2 regions of the Lactococcus sp. FSL K6-0773 genome follow, and region 1 is predicted to be linked to the other one. Evidence: riboswitches for the same ligand, from Rfam matches in the RefSeq annotation. Region 1 holds a riboswitch; the other holds the start of a gene.
What was found. Region 1 has a riboswitch for lysine ahead of dapA (4-hydroxy-tetrahydrodipicolinate synthase). Riboswitches for the same ligand answer to the same signal wherever they lie in the genome.

Region 1 (5,412 bases):
GCATAATTTTTGACATTAATTTTTGCAAGTTCGATTGTTAATTCTGAACCAAAAACAGGAACTTTTAATTCAGAAACGATATAAGGCAAAGCACCAATTGAATCAGCATGTCCGTGAGTCAAGAAAATTCCTGCGACACGATCCGCATTTTCTAAAAGATATGTAATATCAGGAATAACAAAGTCAACACCAAGTTGATCCATTTCAGCATATTTAAGTCCTGCATCAAGCACAAAAATTTGCTCTTCAACCTCAACTAAATACATGTTCTTACCAAATTCACGCACACCACCTAATGGAGTGATTTTAATATTAGACATAAAAACCTTTCTTGTCAGTGTAATTTATAATTTTTTCGATATAAAAAGAATCTGTAAGTTATTGACAAATTCTGTCAGTAAATTTACAGTCCTGTTTTTAGCAATTTCCTTGCCATATTCACTCTCGAAATCGGTCGAGTAGGACAAGCGATATTGAAAAGATAATTCTACTTAGAATTAAAATAAAAGAGATTGGCATTCCAATCTCTACCGAGAATACACTAATATAAGTTTAACCCAAAGCAAGTAAAAAAGCAAGTCAGTTTCATTTTTTATGGGTCTTACTTTTTTTCTAATCAAAATAGCGATATAATGGAAGGTAAGTTTTAAATGACAAGGAGGAAATTTTATGCAGATTACTTTCTTAACACAACTTGATTGGTTAATTCGATTAATATTAGCTGGGGTATGTGGATATGCCATTGGTTATGAAAGAAATAGCCGTTCCAAAAATGCTGGCACACGTACTCATTTAATTGTTGCGTTGAGTGCTGCTTTAATGATTATTGTCTCAAAATATGGTTTTATGGACATCATCAGTACTCATGGAGTCAATCTTGATCCTTCCAGAATTGCGGCTCAAATTGTAAGTGGTATTGGCTTTTTAGGAGCTGGAATGATTTTTGTTCACAATCAATCCGTTAATGGATTGACTACTGCGGCTGGAATTTGGGCAACTTCTGGTATTGGGATGGCTATCGGTTCTGGATTATATTTTATAGGTATTGTAGCTACTTTACTTATTTTACTTTTTCAAATTATTTTACACCAAAATTATCGATGGATAAAATCAGCGACGAGCGATCATCTTATTCTTCAATTAGAAGATTTTGAAGGGCTTCAACTGTTGCAACAACAGCTGAAAGAGGAAGATGTCAAAATTCTTAGTATAAAAGTTGAAAAAAAATCAAATAATTCTTTAAAAACAGAGCTATATTTGAACTTACCAAAAGCTTATGAAGTCGCTTCGTTAATGAGTCTTTTGAAATCGAATGATAAGATTAAATCAATTGAATATTGACCTACTTTTATAAAGAAAAATACCCTAAAAGGGTATTTTTTAATTTCCAATTTTTTCAAGAATTATTTTACTTTCCTCAGTAGTACAAGCTACAAGTGGTAAACGTAAGCCACCAACTTCATATCCTTTTGCATTCAAAACCGTTTTGATTGGAGCCGGACTTGTGACACTAAAAAGTGCATTTATTTTGGGTAATATTTTTCTTTGGATAGCCGCTGCTTTTTGAATAGAGCCCTGGTCTATTTCTGCAAACATTTCAAAAAATTCTTGACCTAGGATATGACTGGCAACCGAGATTACACCCTGACCTCCCAAAGCTTTAGTGTGAAAAGCTAGCCCATCTTCTCCAGTATAAACTAAAAAGTCTTTGGGTAGCTTTTCAATGAGATAAGCCAGATTATCAGTATTTGTACATTCTTTGATGGCAATTACATTTTCCAGTTCTGCTAATCGTAAGATGGTCTCTACCTGAATTTCAGTGACCACCCTTCCTGGAATATTATACAAAATAATTGGCAAATCACTCGCAGTAGCAATGGCTTTAAAATGTTGATAAATTCCTTCTTGAGAAGGTTTGTTGTAATAAGGAGTCACTGCAAGTCCCGCATCGATGTAACCAAGTTCAGCAACTTCTTTGACAAATTCAACCGAATCACGTGTGTCATTAGTCCCAACACCTGCAATCAATGGAATACGGCCATCCACTATTTTATTAACCGCAGCAAAAATTGCCAATTCTTCATCATGAGTAAGAGTAGGCGATTCAGCCGTTGTTCCAGCTAAGATAAGGCCTTCCGTATGATTAGCAAGTAAATCCTCAATGAGCTTAGGAAATGCTCCAAAATTAATTTGGCCATTTTCTTTAAAAGGGGTCACTAGGGCCGTGATGATACGTGCATTTTGTAATTTTTCAATTGTTTCTTTTGCTGACATAATTTCTCCTTATGTGTGAGCTTACTGACAAGCTCTTGTCAAGAGGTCAAAAAGAACCTCTTTTTATGCAAAAGAGGTTCTCAAAAGTTCGTCAAAAATTATTTTGATTAGCTCCCCTTTCTGTCAGTACTGACAGAAAGACAGTCTGTAGGATTTAACCACACAGCCCAAGAAAAATTTTGTGACAATTTTTCTTTCGGCAAAGAACGCCGCCATCAGCTTCAGTGCGTTCACCGCTCCACTAACTTCTTCGTCTTCGCAACCTCTAATTTTGTTTGACCTATTATAGCATACTTTAGTAAACGAGGTCAAAAATTTTATTTTTATACAGTCTAGTTTATTATTCTTTCGCAATTAATTGGATGAAATCTTCGATAACACGGCGATTTGGCTCATGAATATTTTTTGGAATTTCTTTAAATTTAAACCATTTCAGCTCTTCAACTTCACTCATTTGTGGTCTTAAACTCCCTGTGAAATCTCGACAAATATAATAAAGGCCTGGCATATAAACTTGGTCCATATTGGGATAAGTTATAAAACGGTCTTGTCCTGAATAAATTCCTAAAAGGTCAAGTTTACCTGCTTTTAGTCCCGTTTCTTCAAATAATTCTCGGCGAGCAGTTTCCTCAAGTTCTTCACCAACTTCTATGCCACCCGCATGTAAAGCCCAAGTTCCGTTATCTTTACGTTTTTGTAAGAGGATTTTTTCATCAGAATAGACAATAACGCCTGCTCCCAGATAAATCAAAAGCTCATGGCCAATTTTTTCACGAATTTTACTGATATAACTCATTTAACAGACTCTATTTCAGTTCAAATTTTAACTCATGAGTTGGTCTAACTAAGCCACGCTCATGTAGCGTTTCAGCAATTTGAACAGAATTCCAAGCTGCTCCTTTGAGTAAATTGTCAGAAACTACCCAAAGATGAATCCCATTTGCTGCATCCAAATCACGGCGAATACGACCCACAAAAGTTTCACGACGACCAACTGAATTAATGGCTTGTGGATAAATTTGATGAGCAACATCATCTTCTAAAACAGCTCCTGGGAATTCAGAAATCAAACGTTTAACCTCAGCAATATCTGCTACTTTTTTCGTTTCAACATAAACTGACTCAGAATGACCGTAAAGAACTGGAATTCTGACACAAGTTGCCGAAACCGCAATTGAATCATCTTCCATGATTTTCTTGGTTTCATTTGTCATTTTCATTTCTTCATAAGTATAATCGTTGTCAGTAAATACATCAATTTGTGCAAGCGCATTGTAAGCAATTGGATAATGTTTTTTATCTCCAGCAGACGGTAAAATTTCTGCTGACAATTCTGTCAGTGCTTTTCCATCAAGTGCTTCTTGGAGTTCACGATTTGTTTCATTAATTGCTGATTGACCCGCACCAGAGACCGCTTGATAAGTGCTGACAATTACTCGCTCAAGCCCATAAGCTTGACGAATCGGCTCTAAAGCAACCATCATTTGAATCGTTGAGCAATTAGGACAGGCAATTATTCCATTGTGTTTTTCCAAAGCATGTGCATTAACTTCTGGAACAACCAAGGGGACATTAGGGTTTTGACGGAAAAATGAGGTGTTATCTACGACAACAGCTCCAGCTTTTACAGCATAAGGGGCATATTTTTCTGATACTGAGCCTCCGGCTGAAAAAAGAGCAATATCAATATTTTCAAAACTATCCTCAGTCAATTCTTCTACAACAAGCTCTTGCCCCTTAAATTCAACAATTTTTCCTGCCGAACGTTTACTTGCAAGCGCACGTACGGTTTCTATAGGAAGTGTAGATTCTTCTAATTGTTCAAGCATACGTGTACCCACGGCACCAGTAACACCAACGACGGCGATATTATATTGTGTCATAATTGTCTGTCCTTTTCAGTAAATTATAATTATTATAGCGCTTTTAAGTTATAAGGGCAAGAAAAAATCTGCCTTTCGACAGAAATTTTTGTTTTTATTTAAACATAAGTTTAAAGACTGTAGCTGCAATTACTGCACCAACGATTGTGGCAACAACTGGAACCCAAGCGTACCACCATTTAGCGTCTTTATTTTCACCAACAACTGATTGTGGTAAGAAGCTATAAACGATACGAGGACCAAGGTCACGTGCTGGATTCAATGCTGCACCAGTTGGTCCACCAAATGCTGTAACCAAACCAACAAACATTAAACCAATAGCAAGCGCACCAATCATTTTAGATGATGAAGCGCCTGAAACAGAAGCCCAAATTTGGCTTACTGTTGCATTCGCTGTAACATCAGCTCCTTGTTGTTGAGCGTAGCTTGTCATCCATTTGATTGATTCTGCACCAAAGAAGTTCGTTGTAAAACTGAGAATTCCGAAAACAAATACAAACATTCCGATTACTTCATTGATAAATCCGTTGAAAATTGCTTTTCCACGATTTGAACCATTATCCAAAGCGTTAGTTGTTGAAAAAGCGCCTAAAGAAATTGCTCCGTCATTAGTTTTAGCGAAGTATTCTTTATAAATCGCTACAACAAGTAATTGACCAATAATTGCACCAATAAGTTGTGCCAAAATATATTGTGCAACATGTGCCCAAGGGAAATAGCCAGCTGAAGCGAGTCCAATTGTAATTGCTGGATTAATATGTGCACCTGAAACATTTGCAAAAGCAAGTACAGGAACTAAAATCGCAATTCCGTATCCCCACGCAATTGCAAGACCACCCATGCCCTCATTTTTAGAGCCTTTGAGGGTTACCCCAGCAATTGTACCATTACCAAGCAAGACGAGAAGCATAGTTCCCAATCCCTCAGCAATATATTTTGTCATCCATGAAACATCCATGATAATTTCCTTTCTATTTTGAAAAATATATAAAGATGTTGACACTTCAATTTTATCATATTTTTCTTAACTCTTGCTAATAATAACATCGAAAATATGATTAACTCCTACAATAGATTGTTTATATATTTTTTCAGCATTGTATTCATCTGATTATAACAAGATTTTTTTATTAATTATTTTAATCGTTACGTAAAAAAAGCCCTCTTTCGAGGGCTTTTAAAGGCACTAAAAGTGTGTCAAAAAGGTTCACACAATTTGACAAATACTCACGCTTCCTGCGCGGAAAACCCAATT
Region 2 (5,412 bases), 1.7 Mb from region 1:
AATTAAATCTGGCTGTTCATTAGCAATATTTCGAGCAAATTTTTTAAAACGACGACTAGTCGTGTGCCAAGCAAAGTGGGTATCGGTAAAATGAGCAATTTTTAAATTTTGTTTTTGAGCGATTTTTACATGTCTCACTTTCATCAAATGAGGCTCTATAAAAATTCCATAAATTAACAAACTTAAGAGCACTGCTCCTATTATCAATTCAATCATTTGTCCATTTTATCATAAATTCACTGACAAAAACATAGTATTAATCAAAAATACTTGATGAAGTTATCAATCTATTCTCTTTTTCTAACAAATTTCTGGTCAGTAAATTCGGACAGAACCGAGCTTTCTGTCAGTAAATATCAACTCTAATTATCAAATTTTTATACAAAAAAAGACTACCGAAGCAGCCTTTCATTTATTAGTTTTGGTCTTCAGCTACGAATGGAAGCAAAGCCATTACGCGCGCGCGTTTGATTGCGTTAACCACTTTACGTTGGTTTTTAGCAGATGTACCAGTCACGCGACGTGGCAAGATTTTACCACGTTCTGAGATGAAACGTTTCAAAAGTTCAGTGTCTTTGTAGTCAACGACTTCGATTTTGTTTGCAGCGATGAAGTCAACTTTTTTACGGCGTTTGAAGCCGCCACGACGTTGTTGTGCCATTTTATTTCTCCTTATATTATTTTTAGATGTCTGTTTAAAGTTTCCTTAGGATTACTAGTTATTATGAAAAGCCGATTCTGCTTTTCATAATAACTAGTAAGAGGGTTAGGAAATCCGCCATAGCGGTTTCCGTGAAATAATTAGGCGCTTTAGCGTCAATTATTTCACCCTATTAGAATGGAAGGTCATCATCCGAAATTTCCATCGGTGAGCTACCAAACGGATCAGCATCACGACCGAAATTCGGTGTTGCATTATTGTTATTCGTTTGTGGACGTGGAGTATTATTTGTAGATTGGCTAGGTGCAGAATATGAACCAGCAGAAGTTCCGCCTCCCATACCTTCACGAGCAGATCTACTTTCCAACATTTGGAAACTGTCAGCCACAACCTCAGTCACATAAACGCGTTGACCTTGTTGATTTTCATAGTTACGTGTTTGAATTCGACCAGTTACCCCAATCAAAGCTCCTTTTTTAGCCCAATTCGCCAAATTCTCAGCTTGTTGGCGCCAAATAACGCAGTTAATGAAATCAGCCTCACGTTCGCCATTCGCATTTTTAAATTGACGGTTTACAGCCAATGAAAATGTTGCGACAGCTTGATTTTGAGGGGTGTATCGAAGTTCAGGATCGCGAGTAATGCGTCCTACTAATACAACATTGTTAATCATGATGAACTTCTCCTTAGAAATGAAAGCTCTTAAGCTTCAACTTTAACGATCATATGACGAAGAATGTCAAGGTTGATCTTAGCAAGACGGTCAAATTCGCTCAAAGCTTCTGAAGTTGTTTCAGCTTCAAAAGTTGCGATGTGGTAGATACCTTCGCGGAAATCATTGATTTCGTAAGCAAGTTTACGTTTTTCCCAGTCTTTAGACTCAAGATTTGCAGCACCGTTGTCAGTCAAGATTCCATCGAAACGTTCAACGAGGGCAGCTTTTGCTTCTTCATCAATGTTTGGGCGAATAATATAAAGAATTTCGTATTTAGTCATTGATTTTTCCTCCTTTTGGACTAATGACGCAGGTTGAGTCCTGCGTAAGTTGTGAGTTTTTCCCACAGAGTTATATTCTATCACTTTTTTCTATTTTTAGCAAGAATACATTTAAACTTTCCCTCAGCAAAGAGAACTATTTTAAAATAAAAAATACCAACTAAAGAGAGTTGGCATAATTTATCTCATTCTCAGCCCAAAAAGGCTTTAAACATTGCATAAATAAGAAGGATAATCCCTAACACAATCCGATATTTCCCAAAGAAAGTAAAATCATGTTTTTTCACATAATCGGTCAAGAACTTGATGGCAACCATTGATACCCCAAAGGCAACTATACAAGCTACTAACAAGACCCCAAATTGTTCAAAACTTAAAGAATTCCCATTTTTGAAAAAGTGAAGTATTTTGATGAAACTAGCCCCAAACATAACTGGAATACCCAAGAAAAAGGTAAATTCTGCGGCAACTTCACGACTTACACCAATTAATAAAGCACCGACAATTGTCGCACCTGAACGCGATGTCCCTGGAAGTAAAGACAGCACTTGGAATAATCCAATATAAAGAGCGGCACGATAAGGCAAACGGTCAATATTCATTACGGAAAATTCATGGTTTGGTACCCACCGACGCTCAATGACAATAAATGCTACCCCATAAATAATTAACATGAAGGCAACAGGAACAAAATGGTAAAAATGTTTGTCCAACCAGTCATTAAGTGGTAAACCAATAATCGCTGCTGGTAAAGCCGCAATCAAAACTTTCAACCACAAACGCCAAGTTAATTGAATCTCACGTGGTGTTTTTTGTTTATCAGTTGGATTTAACTTATTAAATGGATTCAGTTTATGAAAATAAAGAACAACAACTGACAAAATTGCTCCTAGCTGAATCACAACATCAAACATTTCTTTAAAAGCTGCTGATTGATTAAGACGAATAAATTCATCAGCAATAATCAAATGTCCTGTTGAGGAAATAGGTAACCACTCAGTGATTCCTTCAATAATACCTAAAATAATGGCACGAATAAAATCCATATTTTGCTCCTAGAAAATTTCAGTAAAAAGACTGATTTTTATTGACTGACATAGCAGTCCTATCCTCATAAGTATATCATAAATGACAAATGAATAAACTTACAAAGAAAGTGATTATTTGTAATTAATTTTACATTCTCTTCCTTGACATCATCTTAAAATTGCGCTAGAATTACAAATAACACATCGATAGAGGTCGCAACTGATATGAATCTACGCCGAGTTGGAGCACAACAAAGACGCGTATTTAGAGGAGGAGAGGTTGCCGAAAGAATTTTGTTGCTCAGCAAAGTTCTTGGGCTAGTGAGAAAAACTCACTAGACTGTCGCAAATGGTTAATAACCATGCGGAGGGCTATTCGTTCAAGAAAATTTTTAAAATTTTGTCGGACCTTTAGCAATCTATTCTATCTAGTAGGATTGCTTTTTTTGTTTTTCTCAGACTTTTCTAAACTAAACAGGAGTAAGGTTGAGTCTGAGTCAAACAAGTCGGTGTAGAATAAATTTTATTAGGGAGAGAATTTTGGAAAATTCTTCAAACTCAACTACTGAGACGCAAGTAAAACGCGGCTTAAAATCACGTCATGTTTCCATGATTGCCCTTGGCGGAACAATCGGAACTGGATTGTTTCTGACTTCAGGCGATGTCATTCACACGGCAGGACCATTTGGTGCACTGACTGCCTATGTTCTTATCGGAGCAATGGTTTACTTCCTCATGACATCACTTGGTGAAATGGCCACTTATTTACCCACTTCTGGTTCTTTTTCAGACTATGGAACACGTTATGTTGACCCAGCTTTTGGTTTTGCTCTAGGTTGGAATTATTGGTTAAACTGGGCAATTACCGTAGCGGTTGATTTAACAGCCGTTGCCCTTTGTATCAAATTCTGGTTACCAGATGTTCCAAGTTGGATTTTTTCACTGATTGCCTTAATTATTGTCTTTGCAATCAATGCCTTATCAGTTAAAACTTTTGGCGAAACTGAATATTGGTTGTCAGCCATTAAAATTACTGTTGTTGTTTTATTCTTGATTATTGGTTTCTTATCTATTTTTGGAATTATGGGCGGTCATATTGACGTCGCTAAAAATCTTTCAGTTGGTAATCATGGTTTTGTCGGAGGACTTGGTAGTTTCACTACCGGCGGAGGGATTCTCGGCGTACTCTTAGTCGCTGGTTTCTCTTTCCAAGGAACAGAATTGCTCGGAATTACAGCTGGCGAAGCTGAAAATCCTGAAAAATCAATTCCTAAAGCTATGAACTCTATCTTCTGGCGTATTCTTGTCTTTTATATCTTATCTATCTTCGTGATGGCGGCTATCATTCCATTTACCGACCCCCACTTAGTTGGAGGAGATTCAGCTGCTCAAAGCCCTTTCACAATTGTATTTGAACGTGTTGGTCTCTCTATTGCAGCTTCTATCATGAACGCCGTTGTTTTAACTTCTGTCGTTTCAGCAGCAAACTCTGGAATGTATGCCTCTACTCGGATGCTTTATTCACTAGCTAAAGATGGTGGCGCACCAAAGATTTTCTCAAAAACTTCAAAAAACGGGATTCCTTTCATTGCTTTATTAGCTACAACTGCTGTTGCTTTACTCACATTCTTGACATCAATTTACGGAGTTAACTTCTTTACATTCCTCGTCTCAGCCTCTGGTTTAACAGGATTTATTGCTTGGATTGGGATTGCAATTAGCCACTTCCGCTTCCGCCGCGCCTATGTCGCTCAAGGAAAAGATGTTAAAAAATTACCTTATCATGCAAAACTATTCCCATTTGGTCCAATCTTAGCCTTAATTATGACCGTTTTAGTCACACTCGGCCAAGACCCAATGCTTCTTTTTGGTAAAACTTGGGTGCAAGGTGTCATCATGTATGCCGCAATCCCACTCTTCTTCATCCTTTACTTGGGTTATAAATTTAAAAACAAAACGAAACTTATCCCCCTTAAAGAGGTTGATTTAAGTCGTCATAAAGATTAAAAAAAGTCGCTCAATGAGCGGCTTTTTTATTAGTTTAATCATTAATTTCAACTACTTTTTCACCAAAGAGTTCTTTAGCTAAGTTTACCGTTTCATCCGGCTCTTTTTCATCTTCTTCATCTTCTTGAACATTTTCAGATTTTAAATTAGAAACATATTCTGCTCGAACTTCTTGCCAGTCTTGTTCAGCAAGAGAGATAATTTCTGGCGCAAATCCAACAATTGAACTCAAGAGATTCCCACAAAAAAGTTGCAATTCTTCATTTTCACTGACTCTTTTAGCAAGATTCTCATGAGGAAAAGTCACCACAAGGAAATTTTCTGACGCAGCAACAGGGGCTGTATTATTAAGTAAAGCTCGGTCTGCCGGTTTAGTTACCGAAGCAACAAGTTCTGGCCACGCACTTAGAGCAGCTTTTCTAGCTTCATTTGTCGCCTCAGCCAAAGCTTTATAAATTAAATCTTTGTTAATTTGGCGTTTTTTAGATGCTATTGGTTTCGAACTGCCTTTAACTTTTTCTGTCAGTAAATTATTTTGTGAATCTGAATTTACCTGAATTTGACCAGCTGAAATTTGAGCTTTCAATTGATTAATTTCGGTTTTTAAAGTAGCAATTTCGGCTGTCAGCTGATTAGGGATTTCTCCTTGCGAAGCTGTCAGTAAATTATTTTGTCCAATTTCAGCCAAACGCATGGTCATGACGTCTGCCGCAATTTTTG

Region 2: another riboswitch for lysine. It lies ahead of MHB61_RS09770 (amino acid permease); the one in region 1 lies ahead of dapA (4-hydroxy-tetrahydrodipicolinate synthase).

The regions. Positions count from the first base shown of each region.
Region 1 is NZ_JBBOVF010000001.1:211,113-216,524, reverse strand. Features, by position in the region: gene MHB61_RS01130 (ribonuclease J) at 1-320, opposite strand, end outside; gene MHB61_RS01125 (MgtC/SapB family protein) at 670-1,341, shown strand; gene dapA (4-hydroxy-tetrahydrodipicolinate synthase) at 1,381-2,274, opposite strand; lysine riboswitch at 2,375-2,550, opposite strand; gene MHB61_RS01115 (NUDIX hydrolase) at 2,615-3,070, opposite strand; gene MHB61_RS01110 (aspartate-semialdehyde dehydrogenase) at 3,081-4,157, opposite strand; gene MHB61_RS01105 (MIP/aquaporin family protein) at 4,252-5,115, opposite strand.
Region 2 is NZ_JBBOVF010000001.1:1,961,091-1,966,502, reverse strand. Features, by position in the region: gene MHB61_RS09795 (metallophosphoesterase) at 1-216, opposite strand, end outside; gene rpsR (30S ribosomal protein S18) at 416-661, opposite strand; gene MHB61_RS09785 (single-stranded DNA-binding protein) at 834-1,334, opposite strand; gene rpsF (30S ribosomal protein S6) at 1,364-1,657, opposite strand; gene MHB61_RS09775 (undecaprenyl-diphosphate phosphatase) at 1,849-2,703, opposite strand; lysine riboswitch at 2,886-3,068, shown strand; gene MHB61_RS09770 (amino acid permease) at 3,226-4,692, shown strand; gene dnaX (DNA polymerase III subunit gamma/tau) at 4,727-5,412, opposite strand, start outside.